2 regions of the Streptomyces sp. NPDC048192 genome follow, and region 2 is predicted to be linked to the other one. Evidence: predicted binding sites of a transcription regulator. Region 2 holds the regulator's gene; the other holds the start of a gene.
What was found. Region 2 encodes HrcA, which represses chaperone genes, less so after heat shock. Its sites were predicted from a motif close to TTNGCACTCNGNNNNNCNGAGTGCNAA; they were not measured.
Positions count from the first base shown of each region.

Region 1: the regulator HrcA is predicted to act here: its motif matches at 2,453-2,479, upstream of groES (co-chaperone GroES).

Region 1 covers NZ_JBIDAL010000014.1:115,283-119,689, forward strand. The annotation lists gene ACGFZN_RS28560 (methyltransferase domain-containing protein) at 1-494, opposite strand, end outside; gene ACGFZN_RS28565 (polysaccharide deacetylase family protein) at 585-1,529, shown strand; gene ACGFZN_RS28570 (polysaccharide deacetylase family protein) at 1,526-2,380, shown strand; gene groES (co-chaperone GroES) at 2,626-2,934, shown strand; gene groL (chaperonin GroEL) at 3,056-4,407, shown strand, end outside.
Region 2 covers NZ_JBIDAL010000010.1:146,222-150,628, reverse strand. The annotation lists gene ACGFZN_RS22920 (nitronate monooxygenase) at 1-681, opposite strand, end outside; gene dnaJ (molecular chaperone DnaJ) at 794-1,927, opposite strand; gene hrcA (heat-inducible transcriptional repressor HrcA) at 1,928-2,944, opposite strand; gene ACGFZN_RS22905 (MBL fold metallo-hydrolase) at 3,115-3,837, shown strand; gene ACGFZN_RS22900 (DUF3097 domain-containing protein) at 3,872-4,407, shown strand, end outside.

The sequences.
Region 1 (4,407 bases), on a different contig from region 2:
AACACCGCGTCGTACCCGCCCGTCTCCACCTCGGTGACGTCCGCCTCCCGCACCTCGATCAGTTCGGCGAGCCCCAGCGCCTCGGCGTTCGCCCGTGCCGTCGCGGCCGTCAGCGGGTCCCGGTCCACGGCGAGCACCCGGATCCCCGCCCGGGCGAACGCGATCGCGTCCCCGCCGATCCCGCAGCACAGGTCGGCCACCGAGGCCACGCCGAGGCCCGCCAGCCGCTCCGCGCGGTACGCCGCCACGCTCGCCCGCGTCGACTGCTCGACCCCGTTCGGCGTGAAGAACATCCGCCCCGCGTCCGCCGCCCCGAACTTCGCCGCCGCCCGCTGCCGCAGCCGGGCCTGGCCGAGCGCCGCCGACACCAGGGCGGCCGGGTGGTCGCGGCGCAGCCGGGTGGCGACGGCGAGTTCGTCGGCCGGGGCGGTGTCGCGGACCTCGTCGAGGAGGGCACGGCCTTCGGGGGTGAGGAGGAGAGCGAGGTCGTTCACCCGGTCATTGTCGGCCAGTCGGTGGACGGTCCGCCGCCGGCGGCGGTGTCGCCGCGGGTTCCGGGGCGGCGCCTGCGAAGATCCGGCACCATGCGAGCCGTCGTACAAAACGATAAGAACCGGACGCATCTCACGCATCTGGTCCTGGTCTGCGGGGCCGTCGCGCTGGCGGGTTCCGCGCTCCTGTCGGGCTGTACCGGCTCCGGCGCGCCGCGCGTCGAGCCCCGTCCCGCGCCCGGTCAGGGCGGTCCCGCTCACTCCCCGAGCCCCCGGCCCCGGAAAGACGCCGAGAGCGCCCGCCGGGCCGCCGAGCACGCCCGGCTGGTCGCCGCCGCCCGGCGCTGGGGGCTCGACGAGGTCCCGCTGACCCCGCCCCCGCCGCCCGTGCGCAAGCCGCTGATCACCGCGCGCGCCGGGTTCGAGGTGAGCCACCAGGAGGACTGGGACCTGCCCCCGGTCTTCACCAGCGTCCCCACCCGGCAGAAGATCGTCTTCCTCACGATCGACGACGGCTCGGAGAAGGACCCCGACTTCCTGCGGATGATGGAGGACCTGCGGATCCCGTACACCGCGTTCCTCAGCAACTACCTGATCAAGGACGACTACGGCTACTTCCGCAGGATGCAGTCCTACGGCCACACCCTGAACAACCACACCCTGCACCACCCGTACCTGCCGGGCCTGTCCTACGAGCAGCAGAGGACCGAGATCTGCGCCATGCAGGACATCATGGAGCGGCAGTTCGGCAGGCGCCCGACGCTCTTCCGGCCGCCGTACGGCAACTACAACCAGGACACCCTGCGCGCCGCCAAGTCCTGCGGCATCAGGTACGCGCCGATCTGGAACGAGGAGGTCTTCGTCGACCACTGGGAGTACCGCGAGGAGGACCAGCGGATCCACCGCGGCGACATCGTCCTCACCCACTTCCGCGGCCGCTCCGACTGGAACGGCACGATGACCGACGACATGCGCCGCTTCCTGAACAAGGTCACACGCGAGGGCTACGCCGTGGCCCGCCTGGAGGACTACCTGTGAGGCCGGGAGCACGAGACAGGAGGGCCCGTTCCGGCACCGCCCGGCGCGCCCTCGCGCTGCTCGCCTCGGTCCTCCTCCTCGCCGGCTGCGCCCAGTCCGTCGACCCCATCGAGCGGCTCGGCCGGAAGGCCGCCGAGGGGGTACGGCCGCACGGCGCCGCCCCGGACGGGAGTTACCGCCGCTGGGGCCTGGCCGAGCCCCTCGCCCGCCCGCCGCGGCCCGACGCCCGCGCCCTCCTTCTGCCCCCGGATACGGCCGGCCGGTCCCTGCCCCGCGTCGTCGACCACATCCCCACCCAGGACCGGGTCGTCTTCCTCACCTACGACGACGGCGCCGACCGGGACCCCCGCTTCGTCGACATGGTCCGCGAACTCGGCCTGCCGGTCAGCATGTTCCTCACCGACAGCATCGCCGGCCCCGGCTACGGCCACTTCGCCCGCCTGCGCCGGCTGGGCGCCGGCATCGAGAACCACACCGTCGACCACCGCGCGCTGGCCGGGCTGCCGTACCCCGGCCAGCGGAGCGAGATCTGCGGGCAGCAGGACCGGCTCGCCGCCCGCCTCGGCGTACGCCCCCGTCTCTTCCGTCCGCCCTACGGCTCGTACGACGCCACCACCCTGCACGCCGCGTCCGACTGCGGCATCTCCGCGCTCGTCCTGTGGCGCGCCGCGATGACCCCGGCCGACCTCGTCTACCTCCACGGCGAGCACCGCCTGCGCCCCGGCGACATCATCCTGGTCGGCCCCGACGAGACGACGGGCCCGAGCCTGCGCGAGCGCACGGCCCGGCTGCTGCGCAGGGTGCAGCAGCGGGGGCTGACGGTGGGACGGCTGGAGGACTACCTGAACTGACCGGCACGGGGCACACCGGCGCACGAAAAACACCCGGCGCGATCCGGAATTCCGCCGACGCGCCGCACGGCATTGGCACTCCGCTTGACCGAGTGCTAATCGCGGTCATAGTCTCGGCTCTGGCACTCCCCCAGGGAGAGTGCCAACAACGCGACGGGCAGGTCCGGCACCCGCGACGACGGATCGACCTGGTCGCCACCTCAGACAGTTAACCCCGTGAGATCTCCGAAGGGGGAGGTCGGATCGTGACGACCACCAGCTCCAAGGTTGCCATCAAGCCGCTCGAGGACCGCATCGTGGTCCAGCCGCTGGATGCGGAGCAGACCACCGCCTCTGGCCTGGTCATCCCGGACACCGCGAAGGAGAAGCCCCAGGAGGGCGCCGTCCTCGCCGTGGGCCCGGGCCGTTTCGAGAACGGCGAGCGCCTTCCGCTCGACGTCAAGGTCGGCGACGTCGTCCTCTACAGCAAGTACGGCGGCACCGAGGTGAAGTACAACGGCGAGGAGTACCTCGTCCTCTCGGCCCGCGACGTGCTCGCGGTCATCGAGAAGTGATCACCTCGAGCACCTTCTGCTCTTGAGCTGCGCCCCTGGCCCCCGCGACCGATAACGAAGCCGGGCGCCCGGGGCGCAGTTGTCTTACCACCCACAGATTTCCGAGAGGGCTCCCGCTGTCATGGCGAAGATCCTGAAGTTCGACGAGGACGCCCGTCGCGCCCTCGAGCGCGGCGTCAACAAGCTGGCCGACACGGTGAAGGTGACGATCGGCCCGAAGGGCCGCAACGTCGTCATCGACAAGAAGTTCGGCGCCCCCACCATCACCAACGACGGTGTCACGATCGCCCGCGAGGTCGAGATCGAGGACCCGTACGAGAACCTCGGCGCGCAGCTGGTGAAGGAGGTGGCGACCAAGACCAACGACATCGCGGGTGACGGCACCACCACCGCCACCGTGCTCGCCCAGGCGCTGGTCCGCGAGGGCCTGAAGAACGTCGCCGCCGGCGCCTCCCCGGCCGCTCTGAAGAAGGGCATCGACGCCGCGGTCAAGGCCGTCTCCGACGAGCTGCTCGCCTCGGCCCGTCCGATCGACGAGAAGTCCGACATCGCCGCCGTCGCCGCGCTGTCCGCCCAGGACCAGCAGGTCGGCGAGCTGATCGCCGAGGCGATGGACAAGGTCGGCAAGGACGGCGTCATCACCGTCGAGGAGTCCAACACCTTCGGTCTGGAGCTGGACTTCACCGAGGGCATGGCCTTCGACAAGGGCTACCTGTCGCCGTACTTCGTCACGGACCAGGAGCGCATGGAGGCCGTCCTCGACGACCCGTACATCCTGATCCACCAGGGCAAGATCTCCGCCATCGCGGACCTGCTGCCGCTGCTGGAGAAGGTCATCCAGGCCGGCTCCTCCAAGCCGCTGCTGATCATCGCCGAGGACGTCGAGGGCGAGGCCCTGTCGACCCTGGTCGTCAACAAGATCCGCGGCACCTTCAACGCCGTCGCGGTGAAGGCCCCCGGCTTCGGCGACCGCCGCAAGGCGATGCTGCAGGACATGGCCGTCCTCACCGGCGCCACCGTCATCTCCGAGGAGGTCGGCCTCAAGCTCGACCAGGTCGGCCTGGACGTGCTGGGCTCCGCCCGCCGCGTGACGGTCACCAAGGACGACACCACGATCGTCGACGGCGCCGGCAAGTCCGAGGACGTGCAGGGCCGCGTCGCGCAGATCAAGGCCGAGATCGAGAACACCGACTCCGACTGGGACCGCGAGAAGCTCCAGGAGCGCCTTGCGAAGCTGGCCGGCGGCGTGTGCGTGATCAAGGTCGGCGCCGCCACCGAGGTGGAGCTGAAGGAGAAGAAGCACCGCCTGGAGGACGCCATCTCCGCGACCCGCGCCGCGGTCGAGGAGGGCATCGTCTCCGGTGGTGGCTCCGCCCTGGTGCACGCCTCCAAGGTCCTCGACGGCAACCTCGGCAAGGCCGGCGACGAGGCCACCGGTGTCTCGGTCGTCCGCAACGCCGTGGTCGAGCCGCT
Region 2 (4,407 bases):
GGCGACGACCGGGATGTCCACGGCCTCGCGGATCTGCGCGACGAGCGACAGCAGGCCGATGCCGGCGCCGTCGTTCTCGGGGACGTCGCGGTGGGTGCCCTGGTGACCGCCGGCCTCCACGCCCTGTGCGATCACCGCGTCCGCGCCGGCCCGCTCCACCGCGCGGGCCTCCTCGGCGGTGGTGGCCGTGACCAGGGTGAAGGTGCCGGCGCGGCGCAGGCTGTCGACCACCTCGGGGCTCGGCACGCCGAAGTGGAAGGAGACCACCGGCACCGGGTTGTCCAGGAGCACGGCGAGCTTGGCGTCGAAGCCGTCGTCCCGGCCGCTGTCCGGGTCGCCCAGCTCGGTCTCGTACCAGGCGGCCTCGCCGGCCAGCTGGTGGGCGTAGACCTCGACGGCACCGGAAGGGGGCGCGGCGTTAGCCGCTCCAGTGGTGCCGGTGCTTGCACCGGGATACTCGGGCTGCGGCATGAACACGTTCACGCCGAAGGGGCGGGCGGTGAGGCCCCGCAGCTGCTTGATCTCCTGGTACATGCCGTCGGCGGTCTTGTACCCGGCGGCGAGAAACCCGAGGCCACCGGCCTCGGAGACGGCGGCGGCGAGTTGCGGGACGGAGACACCGCCCGCCATGGGGGCCTGCACGATGGGATGCAGGAGGAGATCGGTCAGCGCGGAGGACATGACCGCATGTTGTCACGTCCTTTGAAAGAGTCCGAATCGGGCTTCCCGCGGCATAAACCGCTGGCATACGGGGTGCGGAAAACACCCCGTACCCAGCCTCTCAGCGCCCGCTTCAGCGCCCGTTGAACGCATCCTTCAGCCGCGAGAACAGGCCCTGCTGCCCCGGTTGGAACTGGCCCTTTGGGCGTTCCTCGCCGCGGAGCTTGGCCAGCTCGCGCAGGAGGCGTTCCTGCTCGGGGTCGAGCTTGGTCGGGGTCTGGACCTCGACGTGGACGACCAGGTCGCCCCGGCCGCCGCCGCGCAGGTGCGTGACACCCCGGTTGTGCAGCGGGATCGACTGGCCGGACTGGGTGCCGGGCCGGATGTCGACCTCCTCCATGCCGTCCAGGGTCTCCAGCGGCACCTTGGTGCCGAGCGCCGCGGCCGTCATCGGGATCGTCACCGTGCAGTGCAGGTCGTCGCCGCGCCGCTGGAAGGTCGGGTGCGGCAGCTCGTGGATCTCGACGTACAGGTCACCGGCCGGCCCACCGCCCGGCCCGACCTCGCCCTCGCCGGCGAGCTGGATCCGCGTGCCGTTGTCGACACCGGCCGGGATCTTCACGGTGAGGGTGCGGCGGGAGCGGACCCGGCCGTCGCCCGCGCACTCGGGGCACGGGGTCGGCACCACGGTGCCGAAGCCCTGGCACTGGGGGCACGGCCGCGAGGTCATGACCTGGCCCAGGAAGGACCGCGTGACCTGCGAGACCTCACCGCGGCCCCGGCACATGTCACACGTCTGGGCGGACGTGCCCGGGGCCGCGCCCTCGCCGTTGCAGGTGTTGCAGACGACCGCGGTGTCGACCTGGATGTCCTTGGTCGTCCCGAAGGCCGCCTCGTCCAGCTCGACCTCGATCCGGATCATCGCGTCCTGGCCGCGCCGGGTGCGCGAACGCGGGCCGCGCTGCGACGCCGTACCGAAGAAGGCGTCCATGATGTCGGAGAAGTTGCCGAAGCCGCCGGCCCCGAAGCCGCCCGCGCCGGCGCCGCTCTGCGAGAGCGGGTCGCCGCCGAGGTCGTAGACCTGCTTCTTCTGCGGGTCCGACAGCACCTCGTAAGCGGCGTTGATCTCCTTGAACCGCTCCTGGGTCTTCGGATCCGGGTTGACGTCCGGGTGCAGCTCGCGGGCGAGCCGGCGGAACGCCTTCTTGATCTCATCCTGCGACGCGTCGCGGCGCACGCCGAGAACGGCGTAGTAGTCCGTGGCCACTTACGACTCCGCCAGGATCTGTCCGACGTACCGTGCCACTGCGCGTACCGCTCCCATCGTTCCCGGGTAGTCCATGCGGGTCGGTCCGACCACGCCGAGCTTGGCAACCGCCTCGCCGCCCGAACCGTAGCCGACCGACACCACGGAGGTGGAGTTGAGTCCCTCGTGGGCGTTCTCGTGCCCGATGCGCACCGTCACGCCCGGATCCTTCGCCTCGCCGAGCAGCTTGAGGAGCACGACCTGCTCCTCCAGCGCCTCGAGCACCGGCCGGATCGTGAGAGGAAAGTCATGCGCGAAGCGGGTGAGATTGGCGGTGCCGCCGATCATCAGCCGCTCCTCGTTCTCCTCGACGAGTGTCTCCAGGAGAGTGGAGAGCACCGTCGAGACCGTACCGCGGTCCTCGGCCTCGAAGGCCTCCGGCAGGTCCTCGACCAGCTTCGGCACGTCCGTGAACCGGCGGCCCGCGACCCGGCTGTTCAGCCGCGCGCGCAGGTCGGCGAGGGAGGCCTCGCCGAAGGGCGCCGGGCAGTCGACCATCCGCTGCTCGACCCGCCCGGTGTCCGTGATCAGCACGAGCATCACGCGCGCGGGGGCGAGCGAGAGCAGCTCCACGTGCCGGACGGTGGACCGGGTCAGGGACGGGTACTGCACCACGGCGACCTGGCGGGTGAGCTGGGCGAGCAGCCGCACGGTGCGCGCCACGACGTCGTCGAGGTCGACGGCGCCCTCCAGGAAGTTCTGGATCGCCCGCCGCTCGGGCGCGGTCATCGGCTTGACGCCCGCCAGCTTGTCCACGAACAGCCGGTAGCCCTTGTCGGTGGGGATGCGCCCCGCGCTGGTGTGCGGCTGCGCGATGTACCCCTCGTCCTCCAGGGCGGCCATGTCGTTGCGGACCGTCGCCGGGGACACGCCGAGGTTGTGCCGCTCGGTCAGGGCCTTCGACCCGACCGGCTCCTCGGTGCCCACATAGTCCTGGACGATGGCGCGCAGCACCTGAAGCCTGCGTTCACTCAGCATTCGCGCGCACCTCCAGCATGTGGTCCCCTCGGCTCCGCTCGGTCCTGCCTTCGTCCGCCTGGCACTCTTCGCATGCGAGTGCCAGCGTCCCGGGCCCAGTGTACGGCTGTCGGGTACACCCGGGGCAAGGTCGGTGCCCTCGCGGCGGCTCGTGCGGATAGCGTCGCGGTATGACGGTGACTTGGGAAGAGCTGGGCTGGGAACGGCTGGCCGCGGGCGTCGGCCGGTGCCGGCTGCCCGGCTGGGACTGCACGGCCGGTCTGGTCCTCGGCGCGGGTACGGCGCTGATGGTGGACGCCGGCTCCAGTCTCGCCGAGGGCGCCCGGCTCCGGGGCCGTGCCGAGGAACTGGCCGGCGGCCGTGTGACCCATCTCGCGCTGACCCACCCCCACTTCGACCACGTCTTCGGGGCGGCCGCCTTCGCGGGCGCGGAGGTGTACGGGGCGGTGGGCCTGGACGCCGTCCTCGCCCACGAACGCGAGGCGCTGCGCCTGGACGCCGTCCGCAACGGACTCGCGGTGGCGGACGCCGACGAGGCGGTGGACGCGCTCGTGCCGCCCGGCCACCCGGTCTCGGGCGAGTGGACCCTGGACCTCGGCGGCGGCCGTCAGGTCCTGCTGGCCAACGTGGGCCCGGGCCACACCGGGCACGATCTGGCGGTCCTCGTCCCCGGGGACCGGGAGGTGGTCTTCTGCGGCGACCTGGTCGAGGAGTCCGGCGCACCGCAGGCCGGTCCGGACGCCGTCCCGTCCCGTTGGCCGGACGCCCTGGACCGTCTCCTCGCCCTGGGCGGCGAGGACGCGCTGTACGTGCCCGGTCACGGAGCGGTGGTGGACGCGGGTTTCGTACGGCGCCAACGCGACGAGCTGGCAGCACGTTTCGGCGTGTCGTAGGTACGGCCCCACCGCTTCTCCTATCGTCATCCGAATGCGCCAGTACGCCGCCGATCTCACCCCTCCGTGGAAGAAGAAGCCGAAACCCGTGCCGGAGGTACCGGCGGAGCCGGGTCTGGTGGTGGAGGAGGCCGGTACCGGTTTCTGCGGGGCGGTGATCCGCTGCGAGGCGGGCACGGTGACGCTGGAGGACCGCTTCGGCAAGCACCGGGTGTTCCCGTTGGAGCCGCGCGGCTTCCTGCTGGAGGGCCGCGTGGTCACGCTGGTGCGGCCGTCGTCCGGCGGCCCGGCACGGCCCGCCCGCACCGCCTCCGGTTCGGTCGCCGTGCCCGGCGCGCGCGCCCGCGTGGCCCGCGCCGGCCGCATCTACGTCGAGGGCCGGCACGACGCCGAGCTGGTCGAGAAGGTCTGGGGCGACGACCTGCGCGTCGAGGGCGTGGTGGTGGAGTACCTGGAGGGCGTGGACCACCTGCCGTCGATCGTGTCGTCCTTCGCGCCGGGCCCCGACGCCCGGCTGGGCGTGCTGGTGGACCACCTGGTGCCGGGCACGAAGGAGTGGCGGATCGCGGA